DNA from 2 places in the Rhodoferax sp. PAMC 29310 genome. Region 2 is predicted to be linked to the other one. Evidence: predicted binding sites of a transcription regulator. Region 2 holds the regulator's gene; the other holds the start of a gene.
What was found. Region 2 encodes sigma-54, which starts transcription at its own class of promoters, with help from an activator protein. Its sites were predicted from a motif close to TGGCANGNAANCTGCTTT; they were not measured.

Region 1: the regulator sigma-54 is predicted to act here: its motif matches at 4,616-4,633, upstream of glnA (type I glutamate--ammonia ligase).

What each region holds. Positions count from the first base shown of each region.
Region 1 is NZ_CP072852.1:598,014-605,279, reverse strand. It holds gene ntrC (nitrogen regulation protein NR(I)) at 1-1,350, opposite strand, end outside; gene glnL (nitrogen regulation protein NR(II)) at 1,391-2,503, opposite strand; gene J8G15_RS02770 (hypothetical protein) at 2,484-2,990, opposite strand; gene glnA (type I glutamate--ammonia ligase) at 3,154-4,569, opposite strand; gene J8G15_RS02760 (molybdopterin-binding protein) at 4,778-5,617, opposite strand; gene J8G15_RS02755 (EI24 domain-containing protein) at 5,583-6,491, opposite strand; gene J8G15_RS02750 (16S rRNA pseudouridine(516) synthase) at 6,531-7,266, opposite strand, start outside.
Region 2 is NZ_CP072852.1:3,692,947-3,700,212, reverse strand. It holds gene J8G15_RS17185 (class I SAM-dependent RNA methyltransferase) at 1-1,074, opposite strand, end outside; gene rpoN (RNA polymerase factor sigma-54) at 1,173-2,765, opposite strand; gene lptB (LPS export ABC transporter ATP-binding protein) at 2,863-3,660, opposite strand; gene lptA (lipopolysaccharide transport periplasmic protein LptA) at 3,657-4,274, opposite strand; gene J8G15_RS17165 (thiol:disulfide interchange protein DsbA/DsbL) at 4,500-5,147, opposite strand; gene J8G15_RS17160 (SPOR domain-containing protein) at 5,211-5,819, opposite strand; gene argS (arginine--tRNA ligase) at 5,841-7,266, opposite strand, start outside.

The DNA of each region.
Region 1 (7,266 bases), 1.5 Mb from region 2:
CAAGCCCAACTCCCAGCCGCTTCCGGTTGGAACAGTAGCGGGGGTCGAAGTCTCTGCCACTTCGTCGAGGGGCGGAGCACTCGCTGCTCCGATTTGGGCCGGTTCTGCCCACTTTTCCACCGGGCTGGCCGCAAACACCGTGGGCAGAACGGGCGGTGAATCGACTGCCGCCACATTCGTGCGCTGTGTCACACCAACCTCTGGTGGCAAATCTTTAGGCTCAATGACTTGCGCAGGTGCCATGACAGTTAGCCAATGGCAGATGTTCTCAAGTTGCCGCACGTTGCCAGGAAAGCCAAAAGTCCCCAGCCAGCCCAGCGCGGCATCTGAAATTCGCTTGGGCTCTACCCCAAGCTGGGCGGCGCTTTGCTGCAAGAAGTGGCGGGTCAACATGGCGATGTCTTCTTTGCGCTCCCGCAGGGCCGGCAGTCGAAGGCGGATCACGTTGAGCCGGTGAAACAGGTCTTCCCGAAAACCGCCTTCTTTGACACGTTGCTCCAGATTCTGGTGCGTGGCGGCAATGACCCTCACATTGGTTTTGACGGCGGAATGACCGCCCACACGATAAAAGTGGCCATCACTCAGCACCCGCAGCAAACGGGTTTGCAAATCGAAGGGCATGTCCCCAATTTCGTCCAGAAACAGCGTGCCGCCATCGGCCTGCTCAAACCGGCCGCGCCGCATGGTTTGCGCCCCGGTGAACGCGCCACGCTCATGCCCAAACAACTCCGACTCCAGTAAATCCTTGGGAATAGCCGCCGTGTTGATGGCCACAAACGGCCCACCTGAACGCGTGGAGTGCTTGTGCAAAGCGCGGGCGACCAACTCCTTGCCAGAACCCGATTCGCCAGTGATCATGACCGTGACATTGCTCTGACTCAAGCGGCCAATGGCCCGAAAGACATCTTGCATGGCGGGTGCCTGACCCAGCATTTCTGGCGTTTGGGCCAAGCTCTCCTCGGCCACTTCTTCGCGCTGGCTTTCCTCAACCGCGCGCCGAATCAGTTCAACGGCCTTCGGCACGTCAAACGGCTTGGGCAGGTATTCGAAAGCCCCACCTTGGAAAGCGGAAACGGCACTATCCAGATCGGAATAAGCCGTCATGATGATCACGGGCAGGCCAGGGAACTTCTCCTTGACCTTTTCCAGCAGATCCAGACCTGAACCGCCAGGCATGCGAATGTCGCTGACCAAGATCTGTGGGCCATCTTCTTCCGTGGCGCTGGTCAGGGCCGCCAGTACATCTCGGGGGTTGGTGAAGCTGCGGGTCGGCAGGTTTTCACGCAACAGGGCTTTCTCCAGTACGAAGCGGATGGACTGGTCATCATCTGCGATCCAAATCGGCTTCATAAAATTGGGGCACCTCAGGTCAACGGTTAATGGACAAAGCTCACGGCAAAGGTATCAATATCTTGAAGTCCGTGTGGCCTGGCACGCTGTCACACTCAATCAAGCCATGGTGTTGCTGAACAAAGGTTTGTGCCAATGTCAGCCCCAAGCCCGATCCCCCTTCCCGCCCGGAAACCAGCGGATAGAAGATTCGGTCCTTGATCGAGTCTGGTACGCCAGGCCCGTTGTCAATGACATGCAATTCCAATGCCAACCTGTAGCGTTGTTTGCCAAAAGTTACCTGTCTTGCGATACGCGTGCGAAATGTCAAGTGGGCTTGCTTGTCTGCAATCAGCTCCGACAAGGCCTGACAGGCGTTGTGCGCAATGTTCAACACCGTTTGAATCAACTGTTCCCGGTCACCACGAAACTCGGGAATCGAGGTGTCATAGTCCCGCACCACTTTCAGACCCTTGGGAAATTCTGCCAAGATCAAAGTACGCACACGCTCGCACACCTCATGGATGTTGACGTCACCCACCAAATGCGGGCGCCGGTGCGGTGCCAGCAATCGATCCACCAGCGTTTGTAGACGGTCGGCCTCCCGGATGATGACCTGGGTGTACTCCGTGAGTTCACGGGACTCTATTTCCATCTCCAGCAACTGGGCAGCGCCCCGTATGCCGCCTAGCGGATTCTTGATCTCATGCGCCAGATTGCGAATGAGCTCCTTGTTGGTCTGCGCCTGGTCCGCCAAGCGCTCCTCCCGCTCCTGACGTGCTTGCTGCTCTTGCGGCAGCAGCTCAACAATGATTTCCCGCGAGTTGTCGGTTTGCGACACGATCACATGCACGGGCAGCGCATCATGGTTCACCCGCTTGAGCCAGGCGTCATAGCGCAAAGCAGCAAACTCGTTGCCGCTCACGCCAATCAAAGCACTCTCAAGTGGCGATGTTTCTGTGAAATGGTCGGCCAAATTGGCCCCGATGATGGCCCGGCGAGACATGCCCAAGGCATCTTCCAGCACGGCATTGGCAAATAGCACCTCGCCCTCGCCATTCACAACGGCAACCAGTGTGGCAAGAAGGTCAAAGGAAGAAAAGCGGTGACTGTCGTCAACACTCTTCGGGCTATCAGAGAGAATTGGCCGAGACCTACTTGGCGCCGGAACCATTTGAAACCCGCCCCAACTCGCGCCGGATACCGGCAATGTCGCTCTCAATTCGGGACAAACTGGCCTTCAGCTCAGCGACGCGGTTGATGTATTTTTGGTGGTTGCGGGCTTCGCCGCCTTGCTGGTCGGGCTCACCGTTCTTGTACTCCTTCGACAGCTCTGCTTGGCGGGCCTCAGCCTTCTTGAGTTCTGACTCCAGAATAAGACGGGCATCCGAGTCCCGGAACTTTTGCTCGCTGCTGTCCACACGGGGGCTGTTGGCAGGCGCGGCTGCGCTGGAGATCGAGGGTGTGCTCTTGGCGGCAGGTGCCGGTTTGGTGCCCTGAATCACCGTCACATTGCCGCCTTCGACCAACTTGCAATCTTTGGCCTGACGTCCGGTCAGGGTGTTGGTGTACTCGTTGCCACAACGGTATATGCGCTCTTGCGCCATGCTGTTGGTGGCACAAAAAGCCAGAGCCAGAGTAATCAATATTGCATGGTTCATGGGTGCGTTACGCGTCCAATCTGTGACTTGAATAAAACTGCCAGTATGCGTCAAGCAAACACGCTGCGGCCTTTCAAGTTTCGCACAATGAAAAAAGGACGGCCAGAGCCGTCCTTTTGTTGCCACAAGGTGTAACGGGTTACACCTTGACGGGCTCGCTGAATTAGAGCGAGTAGTACATGTCGAACTCAGCGGGGTGAGTCGCTGCGCGCAAACGGGTTACTTCCTGCATCTTCAGATCAATGTAGGCATCCAGGTAGGAGTCAGTGAACACGCCGCCTTTGGTCAGGAACGCGCGATCGGCATCCAGACATTCCAGCGCCTGGTCCAGGCTGTGGCACACAGTCGGGATCAACTTGTCTTCTTCCGGTGGCAAGTGGTACAGATCCTTGCTGGCGGCTTCGCCGGGGTGAATCTTGTTTTCCACGCCGTCCAGACCCGCCATCAACAAGGCCGAGAAGCCGAGGTAAGGGTTCATCAGTGGATCGGGGAAACGAGCCTCAACGCGACGACCTTTGGGGTTAGCCACGAACGGAATCCGGATGGAGGCCGAGCGGTTCTTAGCCGAGTAAGCCAGCTTGACCGGTGCCTCATAGTGAGGAACCAGGCGCTTGTAGCTGTTAGTACCGGGATTGGTGATGGCGTTCAGGGCACGAGCGTGCTTGATGATGCCGCCGATGTAGTACAGGGCGAAATCAGACAAACCAGCATAGCCGTCGCCTGCGAACAGGTTTTTGCCGTCTTTCCAGACCGACTGGTGCACGTGCATGCCGGAACCGTTGTCACCAACGATGGGTTTTGGCATGAAAGTGGCAGTTTTTCCATAAGCATGCGCCACGTTGTGGACCACATACTTTTGCAGCTGAACCCAGTCAGCGCGCTGAACCAGCGTGCTGAATTTGGTGCCAATTTCCATCTGGCCAGCATTAGCCACTTCGTGGTGGTGCACTTCAACCGGGATACCCAGTTGCTCCAGCACCAGACACATCTCAGAACGCATGTCCTGGAAGCTGTCAACGGGTGGCACGGGGAAGTAACCACCTTTAACTGTCGGACGATGGCCGGAATTGCCGTGCTCAAATTCTTTGCTTGAACTCCAAGCCCCTTCTTCAGAATCAATCTTGTAGAAAGCGCCCGACATGTCGTTGCCCCAACGCACGCCGTCAAACACGAAGAACTCTGGCTCTGGACCAAAGTAAGCGGTGTCACCAAAGCCGGAGGCCTTCATGTAAGCCTCAGCGCGCTTGGCCAAAGAGCGGGGATCGCGCTCGTAGGCTTTACCGTCGGCTGGGTCGATGACGTCGCAGCTCAAAATCATCGTGGCTTCTTCAAAGAAGGGGTCGATGTTGGCGGTGTTTGGATCAGGCATCAGCTGCATGTCGGAGGCTTCAATACCCTTCCAACCAGCGATGGACGAACCGTCAAACGCGTGTCCGTCGGTAAATTTCTCTTCGTCGAAGTGAGAAACAGGCACGGTCACGTGCTGCTCTTTACCGCGGGTATCGGTGAAGCGGAAGTCAACAAACTTGACTTCGTTCTCTTTCACCATCTTCATGACGTCTGCGACGGTCTTGGCCATCAAATACTCCTGGTTGATTCGTTGTGAAAAAAGGTACGTTTAGGCAAATGCAGGTTTTGTGCCAAGTTCGTGACTGGCCAAATTCACCCAGCCTGCTATTCTGCCCTGAGATTGCCCAAGATTTGGGGCATTCGCAATCCTGTCAGCCGCCGATTACGGCGCATTTGCACCAAAATGGTGCAAATGCAAAAAGCACCGTATTGATGCGTTATTTCTGCACCAATTCTGGGCCCAATCGAGCATCAAAGCCTTTCAGTCCGCTCAGCAGCACCGCATAGGCTTGGGACACCAGCGCTGGCTCGCCCTTGACCCCCAATTCAATGTGGCGACCGTACTGGGGATGATCCACGCTGGGCAAGCTGAACACCTTCACGCCCGCAAACGCTTTCTCGATCTCTTCCATCAAGGGCGTCAGGGTGGCTTCCATGGCACCAAAAACAATCACGGACTGCTCGATCCAGGTCGACACCTTGTGCAGGTGCGGGTAATGTGTGTCCAGCACCCACTCCATCATCGGCCAAGCCATGACCGGAAAGCCGGGCACAAAATGAACCGTGCCGCAGGTGAAACCCGGGATTTTGTTAAACGGATTGGGAATGATCTCGGCCCCGACAGGAAACACGCCCATGTTCAGACGGTGAATATTGTCCGGGCGGTTCGCCTCATAAACCGTGCCCTGCTCGATCGCAGATTCCTGCATTCTCTGCCGAATTAAAGCTTCGGCCTGCGTGTGAAGCGCCAAACTCAAGCCTTGAGCCCGGGCCGCACATTGCCGGGTGTGGTCATCGGGCGTGGCGCCAATGCCACCGGTCGAAAACACAACATCGCCTGAGGCAAACGCCCGTTTCAGGGTCGCCGTGATGCGATCGGGTGAGTCGCCCACGTACTCGGCGTAATCCAGCTGAAGGCCCCGTGCCTTGAGCAACTCAATGACTTTAGGAAGGTGTTTGTCCGTCCGTTTTCCGGACAAAATTTCGTCTCCGACAATGATCAGCCCAAAGCGGGCGTCGGGCTTAACGGAGGGCGGGAGGCTGGGTGGTTGAGTCATCCGCCAATGTTACTGCGTCAACGTCAACCACGGAGGCTGGCAGCGCCGCTACCAAAGGCGCTGTGGCAACCGTTTGTGCCGTGTTGGCACGCAGCGTGTGAAGCGCCGCCAGACAGTAATGCGCAAACCAGAGCGACGAAAACGCAAACACCAGCGTGTAAATCCAGATCGCAATCGGAACCAAAACCACAAACGCGGCCGCAAACAGGGCACCAGACGCCCATAGCAGGCTGGGCGCTGCCCCCAAGAAGCCGCAAAACACACCAATGCCCAGCAGCCAACTGCGATGTTGTTTAAAAAGAAGTTGGCGCTCTTCTGCACTGGCGTGCTCGGCCAGGGCGTCAAACGCCATCACCCGGTAGGTCAGCCAGCCCCAGATCAAGGGCGGCAACACCAGTACCAGCGGGGGTACCAGCCAAAGGGGGATGGACACAATCAAAGCCACCACGGCCAGCAAGGTGGAGCCAAATGACCAAATCAAGCTGCGCGCCAATGAGCCGCCATGTTTTCGTTCCAACAGGGGGAAGCGCCGCTCAGCCACCAAACTGGTCAACGCAGGCGTCATCAGCACAGCGACAAGCAACAGTGAGAGCACCACAATGACCGGCGTCACAGCAAAGATCACCACCATCGGCGCCAACACCATCTTGATGCTGCCCGCCCCCACGCTTTGGAGCCAGTCCCACACCGTGTTGACCGTGGACGACGCCTCCAGCATCTCGCGCACCCAGTCCAACGCTGGCTCCCAGTAGTAATAGCCCAGGCCCAGCGCCAGCGCCACCATCACCACCAGCGGAAGAAAAGACAAAGCAATCACGCGCGGACGCAGGCAGTAGCCCACGGCGCGCCAGAAGGAATCAAAAAACAAGGTCATGAAGAAAGTCTCGCTCTCGCTGTGGGTCTGCTGTGGCCGTTAATTCTGAATACTGGCCAGATCGGCCTGGCTCAACCAACGCCATTGGCCCGGCCCCAAATCGTCGGGCAGACGAAGCCCGCCAATTTGCGAACGATGCAATGCCTCAACCCGGTTGCTCACCGCCGCCACCATGCGTTTGACCTGGTGGTATTTACCTTCCGTCAGCGTCAACCGCAGATGGTGGCTGGACACAGCCTCACAGGCGGCAGCCAGCACCGGCTTGGGGTCGTCGTCCAGCACCACGCCTGACAAAAGCATGTTGACCTGCACCTCGTCCAGCGGGTGCTTCACCGTGACTTCATACACCTTGGGCACGTGGTGGCGTGGCGAACTCATGCGGTGGATGAACTTGCCATCGTCCGTGAGCAGCAGCAGCCCTGTCGTGTCTTGGTCCAGCCGCCCGACCGCTTGCACACCCTGCACGGCCCCCTTTTGCGGGCGAAGACGCAGCGGCGACGGCAAGAGGGTGTAAATGCTGGGGTAAGTGGACGGTTTCTGCGAGCACTCGGTCGCCGTGGGTTTGTTGAGCAAGATGTAGGCTTTCTCCTGAAACGGCCAGTCCACACCCTGCACCCTGAAGCGCAGGCCATCCGCTACAAAATCAGTAGCTGACTCCGCACAGGGGACGGGCGGTAGAGCCTCATTTGACTCATAAACCTGAACCAACCCTTGTTGAATCAAGCCAGCGCACACGCGGCGCGTACCAAAGCCTTGGGAAAAAAGAATGTCTTGT
Region 2 (7,266 bases):
GTGCGCGCTGAGCTGGTTGAAGAAGTCCACGCCTTCGTCCGTCTGCGCCAGCTCGCGAGCGCCAAAACGGGCTTGCTGCTCGACACCGGCCACACCGGCCACGTCAATTCGCTCGCCATAGGGCGGGTTCAGCATCATCACGCCCGGCTCATCGACCGGAGGCATACGCTGCAACGCATCGCCACCACGGAACTCGATCACATCGGCCACGCCAGCCCGTTCGGCGTTGCGCTGGGCAAAGTCCACCATCCGGTGCGAAACGTCACTGCCAAAAATAATGGGTTTTTGGCCGGGCTCCCTCACCACCTCTGCGTCAGCCGCTTCTCTTTTCATCGCATCCCAGTCCGCACGGCGAAAGGGAAGGTATTTCTCAAAGGCGAATCGACGGCGGCTGCCGGCCGCAATGTTGCAGGCAATCTGAGCTGCTTCAATGAGCACCGTGCCGCTGCCGCAGCAGGGGTCGTACAAGGGCAGCAGGTCATCCTCACCCTCGGCCCAGCCGCTGGCGGCAATCATGGCGGCTGCCAGGGTTTCCTTCAAAGGCGCATCACCCTTGTCCTCGCGCCAGCCGCGCTTGAATAGCGGTTCGCCGGAAGTATCCAGGTACAAAGAGCAGCTGTCAGTGGTCAAGTGCACGTAAATGCGGGCATCTGGCCACTGGGTATTCACATCGGGGCGCACGCCATTGGCGGCTACGCGGAAACGGTCACACACGGCATCTTTCACCTTCAGTGCCGCAAAGTTGAGGGAGGTGAGCGGGCTGTGCTGGGCTGTGACTGCGATCTTGATGCTTTCCTTGGGCGTGAACCAGCGCTCCCACTCGACCTCGCTGGCCGCGCGGTACAGGTCCTGCTCGCTGCGGTACTCGGTGTACGACAGCAAGACCAGTACCCGCTGGGCCAGGCGGCTGTAGAGATTGAGCAACATGGCGTGCGACCATGAGGTGCGCACCGCGACGCCGCCGCGCTGCTTGGTTGCGCAGCCCGGGGGCAGGCCGGTTATGCGAAGCACCTCGGGCAGTAATAGGTCTTCAACGCCTGCGGCGCAGGGTAAAAATAATTGCAATTGGTTCACGTCGTTTTCCTATGACAGGTTTATTGTTCTGGGGCGCAAGCGATGCTCCGCTAATCTCCGGTGCCCGTAGGTCTGGTGGGACGGGGCCGGACAGCGATTTACAGGTCTTTTCGCAGCGAGGCGGGGGCAATTCGCAGCCCTTCCCGGTACTTGGCCACGGTGCGGCGAGCGCAATCAATGCCCTGCTCTTTGAGCATCTCGGAGATCTGATTGTCGCTGAGGGGCTTCTTCAGATTTTCGGCACTGATGAACTGCTTGATCAGCGCCCGCACTGCCGTGCTGGAAGCATTGCCCCCACTGTCGGTCCCCAAGCCGGAGCCGAAGAAGAATTTCAACTCAAAAGTGCCGAATGGCGTGGCCATGTATTTGGCAGTGGTCACACGGCTGATGGTGGACTCGTGCAAGCCCAGTTCGTCTGCAATTTCCCGTAGCACAAGCGGGCGCATGGCCAGTTCGCCATGCATGAAAAAGCTCTTTTGGCGCTCCACAATGGCGTTGCTCACCCGCAAAATCGTGTCGAAACGCTGCTGGATATTTTTGATGAACCAGCGCGCTTCCTGCAGACGCTGTTGCAGCGCCGCATAGTTGGACGCCTCGGTGCCGCCACCCCGGTGTTGCTTGAGTGCGTTGGCATAGATGTCATGCACCCGCAGGCGAGGCATCACGTCGGCGTTGAGGCGAACCCTGAACTGCGCCTGCGATCCGTTGCCCACTTGAGTGACGATGACGTCCGGCACCACGATATTGCGCTCTACATCGGCAAACCGGCGTCCGGGTTTGGGCTCCAGATGCCCAATCAGTGCGATCCCCTCACGAATGGCCGCATCCGGCACACCGCACAATTGCACCAAACGCTTGATGTCACGCCGCGCCAAAACATCCATCGGCTGCGCACAGATGCGCAGGGCCACCGCCACCGTTCTCGCCTGGGCCAACTTGATGTCGTCTTGACTCTGCAAAGCTTTCAGTTGAAGCGTCAAACACTCGGCCAAACCCCGTGCACCCACTCCCACAGGCTCCAATGTTTTAAGCAAGGACAGCGCAACGGTGAAGTGGTGCAGCATTTGCTCCCGCTCTTCAAGGTCATCGCCGGTCAAGCCGTCAACCAACTCAGCCAACGCCTCTTCCAGGTAACCGTCGTCGTTCAGCGACTCAATCAGGAAACGCAGGGCGGCGCCATCTTCTTCACTCAGGTGCAAAGCCAGGGCCTGCCGGTGCAAATGGCTTTGCAGCGACTCCTGGCTGCGCGCCAGTTCGGTCACATCGGCATCACTGTCACCATCCAGGTTGTTGCCGTGGGCCTTGGCCTCGCCCCCCCACTCGCCATCATCGGGCGCCATGGAAGCACTGCCGTCGCCGTCCCAGCTCTGCCCGTCGTCTGCCGACAGGGGCGACAATTCGGCATCGGTTTCGCTGCTCACCCGGACTTCCGCAGTGAACTCGGCAGGAGCATGCGCGCCGGCTTCCACATCCAGATCCTCATTGCGGACCGGTGCATCGGCTTGTGCCAGTCCAAATTCTTCGCGTGGCGGCTCTTCTGCGCTCACCTCCAAAAACGGGTTTTCGTCCAGCATTTGCTCGACTTCCTGGCTCATTTCCAGCGTCGACAGCTGCAACAGCCGGATGGACTGCTGCAATTGCGGCGTCAGCGACAGGTGCTGGGAAACACGAAGGGACAGGCCAGGCTTCATCGCCCCCCCCACCGTTCAGGACAGGCCAACGTCCGCGAGGCGGCACGCCTGTGGAAAGCAATCAGTAGGTAAGGAAGGGATAGACAGTGCACCCGGCTCACATTCTGAAATGTTCGCCGAGGTACACCCGGCGAACATTGGCGTCGTTGACGATCTCGGCAGGCTTGCCTTGGGCCAGCACACTGCCGTCACTGATGATGTAGGCGTGGTCGCAAATGCCCAGGGTTTCCCGCACGTTGTGGTCAGTGATGAGCACCCCCAGCCCACGCTCTTTCAGGAAACTGATAATTCGCTGAATCTCGATCACGGCGATGGGATCAATCCCGGCAAAGGGCTCATCCAGAAGAATAAACCGGGGTTGCGTTGCCAAGGCGCGCGCGATCTCGACCCGCCGGCGCTCACCACCAGACAGCGCCAATGCCGCCGAGCCACGCAGATGATCCACCCGCAAGTCTTGCAACAATTCGGTGAGTCGTTTTTCGATTTCCGGCTTGCTCAGCGGTCGACCGGCGTCATCGCGCTGCAACTCCAGCACGGCGCGCACGTTATCTTCCACGTTGAGCTTGCGAAAAATAGAGGCTTCCTGAGGCAAATAGCTCAAGCCCATGCGTGCCCGTCGGTGAATGGGCATGTGGCCCACCGACTGCCCGTCAATGGTGATGTCACCCGCGCTGGCGTGCACCAAGCCCACAATCATGTAGAACGAGGTAGTCTTGCCGGCACCATTGGGGCCCAGCAAACCCACCACTTCACCTTTTCTGACGACCAAGGACACGTCTTTGACCGCTTGACGCCCGCCATAAAACTTCTGCAGATGGCTGACTTCCAGTCGACTTTCGCCGCTGGCCGCCTCCAGGCGAGAAGGTGTCTCGGTGATGGCCTCCGGGGTACTCACTTCTTGTCCGTCCCCATCGTGGTGGTCGAACGAAGTGCGGGCACCAGCGGTGCCAAGGCACCTTTCGGCGTGCCGGAATCCGACTTGGGCGTCAGCATGGCGCGGACCCGCCCGCTTTTTACGCCATCGGTTTTGGTGACGGAGCCGTCGATGGTGAACACGTCTGTGCTGTTGTTGTACTGAATCACGCCGCCGGTGAACTCGTCACTGAGCGTCGCCCCCCGGTAGCGGCGCAGCTTGGCATTGGTCAGGAACTTGACGGTGTCCGCTCGGCTGTCGTACTCAATCGTGTCGCCTTCGCCCTCAATGTATTCGTCAACACCTTCGCGCTTTTGGCGGAAAAAAGCTTGTTTGTTCGGCTCGGAAAGCACCAGACCAAATTGATTGCCCTCGGAATCCTGCTTCACATCAATTTTGGCACCGCGAATCAGAATTGTGCCTTTGGTTAACACCACCCGGCCGGTAAACACACTGGTTTGTCGCTGATCGTCATAGCGCAGCGAATCCGCCTCAATATTCATGGGCTTGTCACGGTCCGCTTTTTCCGCATACGCCTGGCCAGCGCTCAGGGCGAGGCAAACAACCAGAAACAGAGAGGTGAGTGTTATTTTCATAAAGGCATGAATCTTGCTGCAGTGTCAGTTTATGTCATTGTAGCGACCCGTTCGCCCAAGCCAAGCCCCCCCCCGCCTCACGGTGGGTCAATACCAACTTGCGTTACATGAAGCGCCATCGAGGCACGCGTGTGGGTTCAAGGCTAAAAAGAGCTCCGCCCAACGCCCCCATCAGGCATCAGCCGGCGGGACGCACTCATTTGAGGGCCAGCCGGCCTGATGCGACTAGCGTCCGCTGCGAACCTGGGCGACCAGCGACTCCACTACTTGCAAGGCGCGCTCCATGCCCTTGGCCTGTGTGCCATCGGTGTAGAAGCGTCCGGCAACGCCGAGCGCCGGCACGCCCTCAACGCTATAGGCGTTTTGCAACAAGGTCGCCTTCTTGGCCTTGGTGACCACGGAGAATGAGTTGAACTGCTGCGTAAACTTGGCCTTGTCAACACCTTGGGAGACGACCCAAGGCACGATGGCGTCTTCCGTGTCCAATTTTTGGCGCTCGGCGTGAATGGCAGCAAAGACCTTGGAGTTCAGTTTTCCGACCAAACCCATGGCCTCCAGCGCGTAATAAAGACGCTGCTGAGGAATGAAGCTGTCCCGGAAGGCAATTGGCACCTTACGCATCACCACATCAGCGGGCAAACGCTTGACCCACGCCTCCAACGTCGGTTCAAACGCGTTGCAATGCGGGCAGTTGTACCAAAAAAACTCCACTACTTCGATTTTCCCCGCTGGGGCTTCAACCGCAGCGACGGGCTTCACTTCAAGATAATCCTCACCGGCCTGATAAGGCTTGCCTTGTGCAAAAACAAGCGACGGCAAAGCCGACGCACCAGCTACCGCACCACAGGTCAGGGAAAAATCACGACGCTTCATCTTTGAACACTCCAGTTAAATCAGTCGGACTTACGCTGTTGGCATAAGTTCAATAGCAGCGCTCTAGCGCGCCACAGACACCAGCGCTGTCTCCAGGCCAACGGCATCCAGTTTTTCCTTGGACTGGATCGCATCGTCCTTTTTCTCATAGGGCCCAACACGCACCCGGTAGACAGTGCGTCCCGATTGCTCTCGCTCTGAGACCTTGGCTTCAATGCCTCCCAAGGACAGGCGAGCCCGCTGGCTTTCGGCATCTACAGCAGTTCGGAAAGCACCCAGCTGAACAAAATAGTAATAGGGGTCAGCCTTGGCAGCACCCGAGCGCGCCTTGGCGAGGTCACCCAATGGGTCAGCAGAGACGGCGGGCTTGACCTCGGCCGGCTTGGCGTCTGCTGGTTTCACGACAGGGGCTGCGATCTCGGCGGCAGGCGCAGGAGTGACTGAAGAGTCCACGGGTTTTGTCACCGGCTTCACTTGCAACGCGGCATTGGGGTCCCAATCCTTGTTGCGCAGGGTCTCCATGAAGTCTTGCTCGACGGTACGGCTACTGGCCTTGTTCACAAAGGGAACCGGAACTTTGGTGACGTAAACCGCCACGCCCAAAGCGATTCCCAAGCCCACCACCACGCCCAGAATGAAGCCCAATATGGTGCCTCCGCGTTGCTTGTTCATGTGCTGCATCTCGTTTTATGGTTACATTTTTTGCGGGGCACTGACGCCCAGCACGGCGAGGCCATTGTGCAACACCTGCGCGGTAGCCGCGACTAGTGCCAGGCGCGCCAGTTTGACCGCCTCGTCGTCCACCAGAATGCGCTCTGCGTCGTAATAGCTGTGATAACACGCCGCTAGTTCCCGTAAGTAGAAGGTGACATCGTGTGGCGCGAAGCCCTGAGCGGCCATGGTCAACATGTCCGGGTACTTGGCAAGAAGCAGCATCAAAGCCTGCGCCTGAGGACTTTCCAGTGGGGACAGATCGACGCCTGCTAGGCTGGCCGCATCGCCGCCCCAAGCGCTCAGCACCGAACAAATGCGGGCGTGCGCGTATTGCACGTAGTACACCGGATTGTCATTGTTCTTGGCCACCGCCAGATCGACATCAAAGGTGTACTCCGTGTCAGGCTTGCGGCTAAGCAGGAAAAAGCGCACCGCGTCTTTGGAGGTCCATTCAATCAGGTCGCGCAGCGTCACATAGCTGCCTGCCCGTTTGGATATCTTGACCTCTTCGCCACCGCGCACCACCCGCACCATCGTGTGCAACACATAGTCAGGGTAGCCCTCAGGGATGCCAGCACCCGCGGCCTGCAGGCCGGCGCGCACCCGCGCAATGGTGCCGTGGTGGTCGGTGCCCTGGATGTTGATGACCTTGGAATAGCCACGCTCCCACTTGGCGATGTGGTAGGCCACATCGGGCACAAAGTAAGTAAAGGTGCCATCCTGCTTGCGCATGACGCGGTCTTTGTCGTCACCGTAGTCGGTGGAGCGCAGCCACAGCGCGCCGTCTTGCTCGTAGGTTTTGCCATTAGCCACCAGCGTCTCCACCGTCTTGGCCACCCGGCCGCTGGTGTACAGGCTGGATTCCAGGTAGTACTCGTCAAACTTCAGGTTGAAAGCCTGCAAATCCTTGTCCTGCTCATTGCGCAGGTAGGCCACGGCAAACTGTCGAATCGACTCCACATCGTCCACGTGACCGCTGGCGGTGAATTCGCGGTCATCGGCCTTGACTGTCTTCTTGGCCAGAAAGTCATTGGCGATGTCGGCAATGTAGTCGCCGTTGTAAAAGGCCTTGCTGGCGGGGTTGTCAGAATCGGTGGGCCAGCACTCGTCACCGGGTTTGAAGCCTTTGGCGCGCAATTGGGTGCTGTTGGTGAGCGTCTGGATTTGCACGCCCGCATCGTTGTAATAGAACTCACGGTGCACATTCCAGCCCTGCGACTGGAACAAATTGCAGATTGCATCTCCCAAGGCGGCCTGACGGCCATGGCCCACATGCAGCGGACCGGTCGGGTTGGCCGACACAAACTCGACCAGCATGCGCTGACCGTTGGAGCCTTGGTTGCCATAGGAGGTGGTCTGGGACAGCACCTCGCGCACAATTTGTTGCTTGGCCTCGGGCTTGAGC